One region of the Sodalis praecaptivus genome, then DNA from elsewhere that is predicted to be linked to it. Evidence: predicted binding sites of a transcription regulator. Region 1 holds the regulator's gene; the other holds the start of a gene.
What was found. The regulator PurR, encoded in region 1, represses purine synthesis genes. The targets are predictions, from matches to a motif close to CANGCAAACGTTTGCNTG.
Positions count from the first base shown of each region.

Region 2: cvpA (colicin V production protein) is a predicted target of PurR. The motif match lies at 2,197-2,214, and genes of this name have one in related genera.

Region 1 covers NZ_CP006569.1:2,338,992-2,343,486, reverse strand. Annotated here, with positions in the region: gene cfa (cyclopropane fatty acyl phospholipid synthase) at 1-1,004, opposite strand, end outside; gene purR (HTH-type transcriptional repressor PurR) at 1,478-2,497, opposite strand; gene SANT_RS24095 (YnhF family membrane protein) at 2,718-2,807, shown strand; gene SANT_RS10360 (C40 family peptidase) at 3,018-3,980, opposite strand; gene SANT_RS10355 (Grx4 family monothiol glutaredoxin) at 4,372-4,495, shown strand, end outside.
Region 2 covers NZ_CP006569.1:1,486,642-1,491,136, reverse strand. Annotated here, with positions in the region: gene purF (amidophosphoribosyltransferase) at 100-1,617, opposite strand; gene cvpA (colicin V production protein) at 1,651-2,139, opposite strand; gene dedD (cell division protein DedD) at 2,411-3,136, opposite strand; gene folC (bifunctional tetrahydrofolate synthase/dihydrofolate synthase) at 3,126-4,397, opposite strand; gene accD (acetyl-CoA carboxylase, carboxyltransferase subunit beta) at 4,482-4,495, opposite strand, start outside.

The sequences.
Region 1 (4,495 bases):
AACGTCGGCCAGGCGGCGATGAAGCGTTCATGCCAGGCCATGAGCGTGCGATCATAATCCGCGCCGAAATTATGCCAGTCTTCCATGACGAAATGGGGCTCGCTGGCATCGGCAATATGCCGTACGGACGGCAGGCAGCCGTTCGGGAAGATATATCTGTTAATCCACGGATCCACATTCATATCGGTCCGGTTCGCGCCGATGGTGTGCAGCAAAAACAGACCGTCGGGTTTCAGATTACGGGCCACCACATCGAAATAGGTTGGGTAGTTTTTCGGCCCCACGTGCTCGAACATCCCTACCGAGACAATGCGATCGAATTGCAAATTTAAATCGCGATAATCCTGCAACAAAATCGTGACATCTTGCCCTGCGCAGCGCGTTTGCGCCAGCTTTTGCTGCTCGGCCGAGATAGTGACGCCGTGGACTTTAACGCCATAATGTTGTGCCGCATAATTCGCCAGACCGCCCCAGCCGCAACCGACATCCAATAGCGACATCCCCGGCTGCAATTGCAGTTTCTGGCAAATCATCTCCAGTTTATTTTGCTGGGCCTGCTCAAGGCTGGCGGCATGAGGCCAATAACCGCAGGAATATTGCATATACGGATCGAGCATCAGCGAAAAGAGGTCATTGCCTAAATCGTAATGTTCTTTACCGACGATCCAGGCCCTTTTGCGCGATTGGAGATTAGTCAGGCGCGCCGCGGCGACGCGTAGGGTATCTTTTAAATGATGGGGGAGCTTATTTTCCAGTCCGCTGCGCAACGCACGCTGAAAAAACATATCCAGCCGTTCGCAATCCCACCAGCCATCCATGTAACTTTCACCTAAACCCAGTGAACCGTCCTGTAGTACGCGCTTAAAAAAATCCGGGTTGTTGACGCGAATATCGAATGGACGGGATCCATTGATTTCAATGTCGGCTTCAGCGAGTAATTCATGGACGATGCGATACCAAGCGTTATCCTGAAAGCTCAGGTCTTCAACACACGAGGAACTCATAGCTTCTCCATCACCTTTCTTCTAAAAATACCTCGTCAGGAAGAGCCAGGCGCTGCCTGCGAGCTTTTATAAGAATCCACGGTAAGCCGTGGTGTCTGATACGACAAATTAACAGAGGAATAGAAACTCAGAATGGTTGTTAAACCGGCTGCTTTGCACGAAAAAAGCATGCATGAGTAAACATCAGGTCCCTAAAGCAAAATGAATAAACAACTCGTTATAATTGTTAACGTAATTGAGTATAAGCCTGCATCCGGCTTTAGACAACTCCAAAAACAGCAATAGGAATAATAGCCTAAGTTAATGATAACTTTGGGAAACAGTTACACTCCTCAAAGAGTTAGTGCGCCTAAAGAGTTATTATTCATTTCCGCGTCGCGGGGAAATTGACGCGGCCAGGTAGCGCGTAAAACGCCGTGCATAATGGCCAATGCCGCCGCAAACACGGGGCCTCAGCCATCGACGGCACTGGATTAGCGGTTACGGTAGGGGCCATCGGCCACCGAACAGCGCTCCACCAGGGTGGGATGAACCTCGATCGTCTGCGCGGCTTCCCGCTTGCTGATGATCCTATCAAGCAGCATGGTCAGCGCGGATTCCCCTAATACGGCCTTGGGCTGATCCACCGTGGTAAGCGCGGGGGTGAAATACCGCGAGTGGCTGACATTATCGTAGCCTATCAGTGAAATGTCTTGCGGTACGCGCAGCCCATGCTCGTGGATGGCGCACAATGCGCCCATCGCCATCTCGTCGCCGCCGCAAAATATCGCGCTGGGACGGTGGGACTGGGCCAGAATATGTTGCATGGCGCGATAACCGGAAGCCGGCTCGAAATCACCTTGAACAATCCAGGCCTGGTTGGGCAGAATATCGGCCTCTTTTAACGCATGAAGATAACCGCGGTGGCGCCCGCCGCCGGTATTGCGCGCCAGCTGGCCGGGAATGGCGCCAATATCCCGGTGGCCGCGATCGAGTAAATAGCGGGTGGCCATATAACCGCCGGCAAAGGCATTATCGACGATAGTATCGGTAAAATCGCCGCGCACCTCACCCCAATCCATCACCACCATGGGAATATGGCGATATTCTTCCAATAGCCGCAACAGGGCTTCGGGGTATTCGGCGCACATCACCAACAGCCCATCGACCCGCTTTTGCGCCAGCATTTGCAAATAGGCCTGCTGTTTCGATGTTTCGTTGTGGGAATTGCACAGGATAAGGGTGTAGCCTTTGGCAAAACAGTGATGCTCTATGGATTCAATTATCTCGGCGAAATAGGGGGCTTCGCTGGTGCTGGCCAACAGACCGATGGATTTGGTGCGGTTGACCTTCAGGCTGCGCGCCACCGCGCTGGGGGAATAGCTGAGCTGTTTGATGGCGTCCCATACGGCGCGTTTGGTCTCCGGCGCCACGAAGCGGGTTTTATTAATCACATGGGAAACCGTAGTCGTTGATACCCCCGCGTGTTTGGCTACATCTTTTATGGTTGCCATCTCTAAACTACTCCTGGATCCCTCGGCAGCAGGGGATAATGCTATGTGAATCGTTTGCCTGCCAACAAAAGGCAATTTTCCTCGATTTGTCGAGAAAGTGAAAGCGTTATATGCGTTGAGCCGCCGGCGGGACATGCTTTTTGGCCACGGTTATGGCAAGATAGAGAACGAATACCGACTAACTTAGCCACCTGACGCAGAAGCGTTAAAAGGAAATATCATGAGCCGCGATTTTGCTTGGTCGTTAACGACTACCGTCTTTTCGCTGTTGGTCATTATTATCTTCAGCTTTACCGCCGTATTGAATTGATCGCGTTTGGCGCCGCGCCAAACTTCACCCAGACGGTAAAAAGGGCTCCAGGCCCTTTTTTTTGTCATCTTTAAACCACTTCTAGGGAGCTGGATCGAATTGCGGCCCAGGAACGGCGCGCGGATCGGCACGGTGAACTGGCGCGGACGTCAAAAGGCCCTTAGGACCTACGCTGCGACGGCAAGGGGGAGAGGCTGTCGCGCGTGGCCGTCAGCGAATGGTGGTGGGCGTCATCACGCGGCGGGCGCCGACATAATGATCCTGCCAATAATCTTCGCTCAGGTAGCTGATACGGATGTCACGCCCGGTGCGGGGTGACTGAATGAAACGGCCATTGCCCAGATAAACCCCGACATGATCCGCCGTGCCGCGGTTGCGGATGCGGAAAAAGACCAGATCGCCGCTTTCCAACTCGCTCTTTTTCACCGGCGCTGCATCCCGCAGGTGGTACATTTCGTTCGCGGTACGGGGCAGCGGCACGCGGATTAAGTCTTTATAGGCGTAGTAAATCAACCCGCTGCAATCGAATCCGGTGGTCGGCGATTTACCGCCCCAACGATAGGGCTTGCCCACCTGCGACATCAGTTTGGCCATCGCCGTTAATTTGGCGTGCTGGTAGCGAACCTTGTGGCTTTCGCTCATGCGCAATGGCTGCGCGTCTGCCGCCATGGCCGTCGTCCGGGCTTGCGCGCCGCCGCGATGGCGTCCATAGGCTTTCTTCAGCCCTTTGCCGGCGGCCTGGTTATGCGCCAGACGCGTATTTTCACGTTGGCGGCGGGAAGACGTAATGGGGCTTTTACCCACCTTCACGGCGGCGGTTTTATCGCTGGTGACGCTTTTCGTTTTCGCCCGCTGCCCGGCGGCGTGCGTTTTTGCGGCGGTGGTTTTGCCGGCGGTTGGCGCTGTGTCGGCGGGGGGCGTTTTGGTGGCGACGGCCTTGCGGGGTTTCACCACGGCGGATTTTAACTTGGGATTACCCAAATGCTCGCTCTCGGTGCTGCGGGTCTTTTTTTGCAGCTTAACGGGCTTGCGCTTGCGTCGGTCATCGGTTTTCGCCGCGCTGGCCTGCGATTTACGTTGATCGGCATTGACTCCCGCATTCGGCGCGGCGTGCGCGAGATTGAGAAAGAGCTGGGTAAACAGCAGCACAAAAAGCGTAAAGCATAAACGCATGATAAACGCTATCCTCTGTGGCCCAAGGTCGGGGGAAAATGACGGCTCAGCTGAATTTAAGCTATTTGCGGTTCTAATGCATCCGTATTTTCCTACAGATTGTGAATAAACGTGAATAACATGCGCGATGCGGCATTTTTGCGCGCGGGCAGCCGTAAAAAGCAACGGTTTTACAGCCCGTTAAACGCCCTAGTCGCAAATCTGCGCCGCCGCAAGGGCAGACCCGGCGTTCGTGCCCGTTGTATCACGGCCGGGGCGGCTGAAGCCCGCCTGCGGGGCTAACGTGAAAAAAGCATTTAAATGTTCCCCCCGGAATCGTTAGAATAGTGAATTACGTCAGACCCGATGCATGATAAATAAAAGCCAGCCACTGGCTTAAGGAAGCGAGACAATGACCACGACTATCGAAAAAATTCAGCAACAGATCGCCGAGAATCCGATTCTTCTGTACATGAAGGGCTCGCCTAAATTACCGGGCTGCGGTTTTTCCGCCCAGGCGGTACAGGCGCTGTCCG
Region 2 (4,495 bases), 850 kb from region 1:
AAAAAAAAACCCGGCGCGTTTGACCGCCCGGGTAGAGATGACCAATTGCCGTCAAGCGCGGGTACAGCGGCACAGCCTACTGCACCCGCGCGCTAGCGATCAACCTTCGTTATGCATTTCCAGGTTTTCGACCTCGGTCTGGGCGCGCAGAGCTTTGGAATCGTCGTTGCGCAGCGACTCCAAATAATCAAGATAGCGCTGATCCACGTCACGCGTGACGTAAATACCGTTAAAGACCGAGGATTCAAATTGTTCCACGTCGGGATTATCTTCCCGCACCGCCTGTTCCAAATCGGCCAAATCCTGGAATATCAGCGCATCAGCGCCGATAAGCTGCCGGATTTCGTCGACCTCGCGACCGTGGGCAATGAGCTCTGACGCGCTGGGCATATCGATGCCGTAGACGTTCGGGAAGCGGATTTCCGGCGCGGCGGAAGCCAGGTAAACGTGACGGGCGCCCGCCTCGCGCGCCATTTCAACGATTTGCTCCGAGGTCGTACCGCGCACGATGGAGTCGTCCACCAACAGCACATTTTTGTCGCGGAATTCGGCGCGGTTGGCGTTAAGCTTCCGGCGCACCGACTGCCGGCGAACCTGCTGACCGGGCATGATAAAGGTGCGGCCGACGTAGCGGTTTTTCACAAATCCCTGACGATACGGCTTATTCAGGATGCGGGCGATCTCCAGCGCGATATCGCAGGAGGTTTCTGGAATCGGGATCACCACATCGATATCGAGATCTTCCCACTCGCGGGCGATTTTTTCGCCCAGCATCTGGCCCATGCGCACGCGGGCGCTGTAGACCGAAATTTTATCGATGAACGAATCAGGCCGGGCGAAATAGACATACTCGAACAGGCACGGATGGTGCCGGGGGTTCTCGGCGCACTGCCGGGTAAACAGCTGCCCTTTTGCCGTGACGTACACCGCCTCGCCCGGCGCGATGTCGCGCAGGAAATCGAAGCCCAGCGTATCCAGCGCCACGCTTTCGGAGGCCACGATATACTCATTGCGCCCGTCCGCCAGCGTGCGTTTACCGATAACCAGAGGGCGGATGCCGTTGGGATCGCGAAACGCAAACAGGCCGTGGCCGATTATCATGCCGACGCAGGCGTAGGCGCCGCGAATTTGCTGATGGGTCGCCGCCACCGCCGCGAAGATGTTGTCCGCTTCCAGCGGGTAATCCGGGAAACGATCCAGCTCAGCGGCGAAAACGTTAAGCAGAATTTCCGAGTCGGACGTGGTATTGACATGGCGCCGCCCGTTTTCAAACAGCTTTTTACGCAATTCGTGGGCGTTGGTCAGGTTACCGTTGTGCGCCAGGGTGATGCCGAACGGGGAGTTGACGTAAAACGGCTGCGCCTCGGAGGCGCTGGAGCTGCCGGCGGTCGGGTAGCGGACATGGCCCACCCCCATATTGCCCTGCAAGCGTTGCATATGCCGGGCCTCGAAAACATCCTTAACCAGTCCATTGGCTTTACGCAGGCGAAAGCAATTTAATGCATCGATGGTAACAATGCCTGCCGCATCCTGCCCACGGTGCTGCAGCACCGTTAATGCATCATAGATAGACTGGTTTACCGGCATAAAACCGGCGATTCCGACAATACCGCACATGTGGTCATTTCCTCATCAGCGTTACCGGGACAACTACTGCCTCGGTAAGAAACTCGACGTGCTTTGCAGATAGTCAAAAAACCATCTGATGATACCGCTGAACTGCGGTATCAGCTGGGACTGCTGCCACTCCTGGCTGTGGGAGAAACCGGTGAAGGTGTCAAGAAAGAACAGCGCCGCCGACACGATTAGAACGCCCCGCAGCGCGCCGAAGCAGACGCCAAGGACCCGGTCGGTGCCGGATAAACCGGTCCGCTCCACCAGTGAGCTAATCACATAATTGACGATCGCCCCAACAATCAGGGTCGCCACGAACAGCAGGGCAATCGCAATGCCGTTGCGTACCATCTGCTCTTCAAAACGGGTGAAGTATATCGCAAGGTAACTATAGTAATGGCTGGCGACAAAAAATGCACAGGCCCAGGTGACTAAAGATAATGCCTCGCGCACGAACCCGCGAATCAGACTCACCAAAGCGGAAAAAACAATGATGCCGATAATGACGTAATCAACCCAGATCATGCATGCATCCCTTGATCATTCGCCCGGTCAGCTGGTTCGCGGCGAATTCTAACAGAAAAAGAAAACGTTTGCGTAGGGGATTTATCCCCCCCGTTTAAATAAATAACGGCGATTAAAAAAAGCCAATCGCCGCAATGAGATAGCGCGAAGCGATTCACCGGCCAGACGCCCAGCGCCCCCCGTGGAAGGCTGAGCATCCTGCCGCGCCAGAGCAGCGCTTTATATCGGTCGCAGGCATCGGGCCGCACCCGCGATTAGGAACGGCAAAAGTCTAGCGTACGCTATAGGGCCGCAATTGGCCGTTAAGGCCGCTCAACTGATTCAATTCGCCGAGCGCGGATTGCAGTTTTTCCTTGGATGCATCCGGGCCGACAAATATCCGCGTAATCTGCCCCTGAACCGGCGCCGACGGCGAGGTATAAACGCGGTAGCCCGACAGCCGCAGCTTAGCCACAATCTCCGACACTTTATCGGCGTTTTTCAGCGCGCCCAACTGCACCACCCACGCCTGCCCTTTCGGCGCCTGCTCGGCGGCCGGCCCATTGTCGGGCTTCGGCGCCGGCGTTTTGGGCGCCTCAACCTTCGGCGCCTGCGGTTTGGCTAGCGGTTTGCTCTCAGGCCGCGCGACCGGTTTGGGCTCGGGTTTAACCGGCGCGGGCGGCGTGGTTTTCATCTCCGGCGGCGCCAGCGTTTCCGGCTGGCGGGAACCGCTGGCGGCATCAGGCAGCGGCGCCGCTGGCTGACCGCTGTTGGCCGGCCGGCTGGATTGTTCTACCGCCTCCCCCGCCCCTTCCGGCGGCTGGCTCGGCAGTTGCTGGCTGGCCGGCGGCGTTGCATCAAGCTCATCGCTGTCGCCGGGCTTCGGCACCAGCGGAATGGCGGCGAACTCGTCCTGATAGTGTTTCTTTTTACCGTCTAGCAGGCCGGGCAAAATAATGACGCCGAGGGCGACAAGGATAATGGTCCCCACCAGGCGGTTCTGAAATTTACTCGCCACAATATTTCTCCCTATCAGCCAGCGCCATGACCGGTGCCACGGTATGGAAAGAGCCGAAAACCAGCACACAATCCTCCGGCGCGGCGTCCGCTATTGCCTGATGCCAGGCGCTTAGCACATCCTCGAACCGTTGCGCGTCGCTGTCAAGATGGGCGGCCAGCTGTGCGGCGCTGGCGGCGCGCGGCCCATCGAGGGAGGCGCAATACCAGACATCCACCTGCCCGCGCAGACAGGCGAGCGTGCCGGCGATATCTTTATCCGCCAGCATGCCAACCACCGCCCGCACCTTGCCGGTGCGGGGCAGCGCCGCCAGACGCCGGGCCAGGTAGCCGGCGGCGTGGGGATTGTGCGCCACGTCCAGTATCGTTAGCGGCGCTCGGCCGATACACTGGAAACGTCCCGGCAGCGCGGCCTCGCGCAACCCCTGGCGCACCGCCGCCTCCGACACCGCGAACGGCAGGCGGCCGACGGCGGCCACCGCGGTGGCGGCATTTTCCAGGGGAATGGCAGGCAGCGGCAGCGCCGTGAGCTCGCGCAAGCCGTCCCACCAGCGCCAGTGCTGGCCGTCCTGGTGCCACCACCAATCGCGGTCGCGGGCATACAAGACGGCGCCGCTATCGGCCGCGGCGGCGTCGAGCGTCGCCGGCCGATCGGGCTCACCCACAATCGCCGGCCTGCCGCGCCGGAAGATGCCGGCTTTTTCCCGCGCGATGCTGGCGCGATCCGGCCCCAGCCAATCGGTATGATCGAGGGCAATGGAGGTAATCACGGCGACGTCGGCGTCAACGATATTGGTGGCGTCCAGCCGTCCCCCCAGCCCGACCTCCAGGATCACCACATCCAGCGACGCTTGCCGGAATAGCTGTAGCGCCGCGAGCGTGCCGAACTCGAAATAGCTGAGGGAGGTAGCGCCGCGGCCGGTTTCGATAACCGCCATCGCCTCGCTATGGGCGGCTTCCGGCAATTCGTCGCCCTGGATACGCACCCGTTCGGTGTAGCGCAGTAAATGCGGCGAACTATAGACCCCGACCCGCATGCCGCTGGCCAGCAAGATGGCTTCCAGCAGCCGGCAGGTGGTGCCTTTGCCGTTGGTGCCGCCGACGGTAATGACCCAGGGCGCCGGGCGCAGCAGATTCAGGCCGGTAGCCACATGGCTTACCCGCTCCAGGCCCAGATCGATGGGTTTGGCATGCAGACGTTCAAGATAATGAAGCCACGCGGCCAGTGGCGACGTGGCTTGAGGGATAGGCAGATTTTCCATACGTCCGTTCATTGGCTTATGCTGGGTTCTCACTAAGCCTGCCCCGCCCCGGCAGATGGCCACGGGCAGGCTTGCGCCGCCCGTTTAGGCCCCGTCCT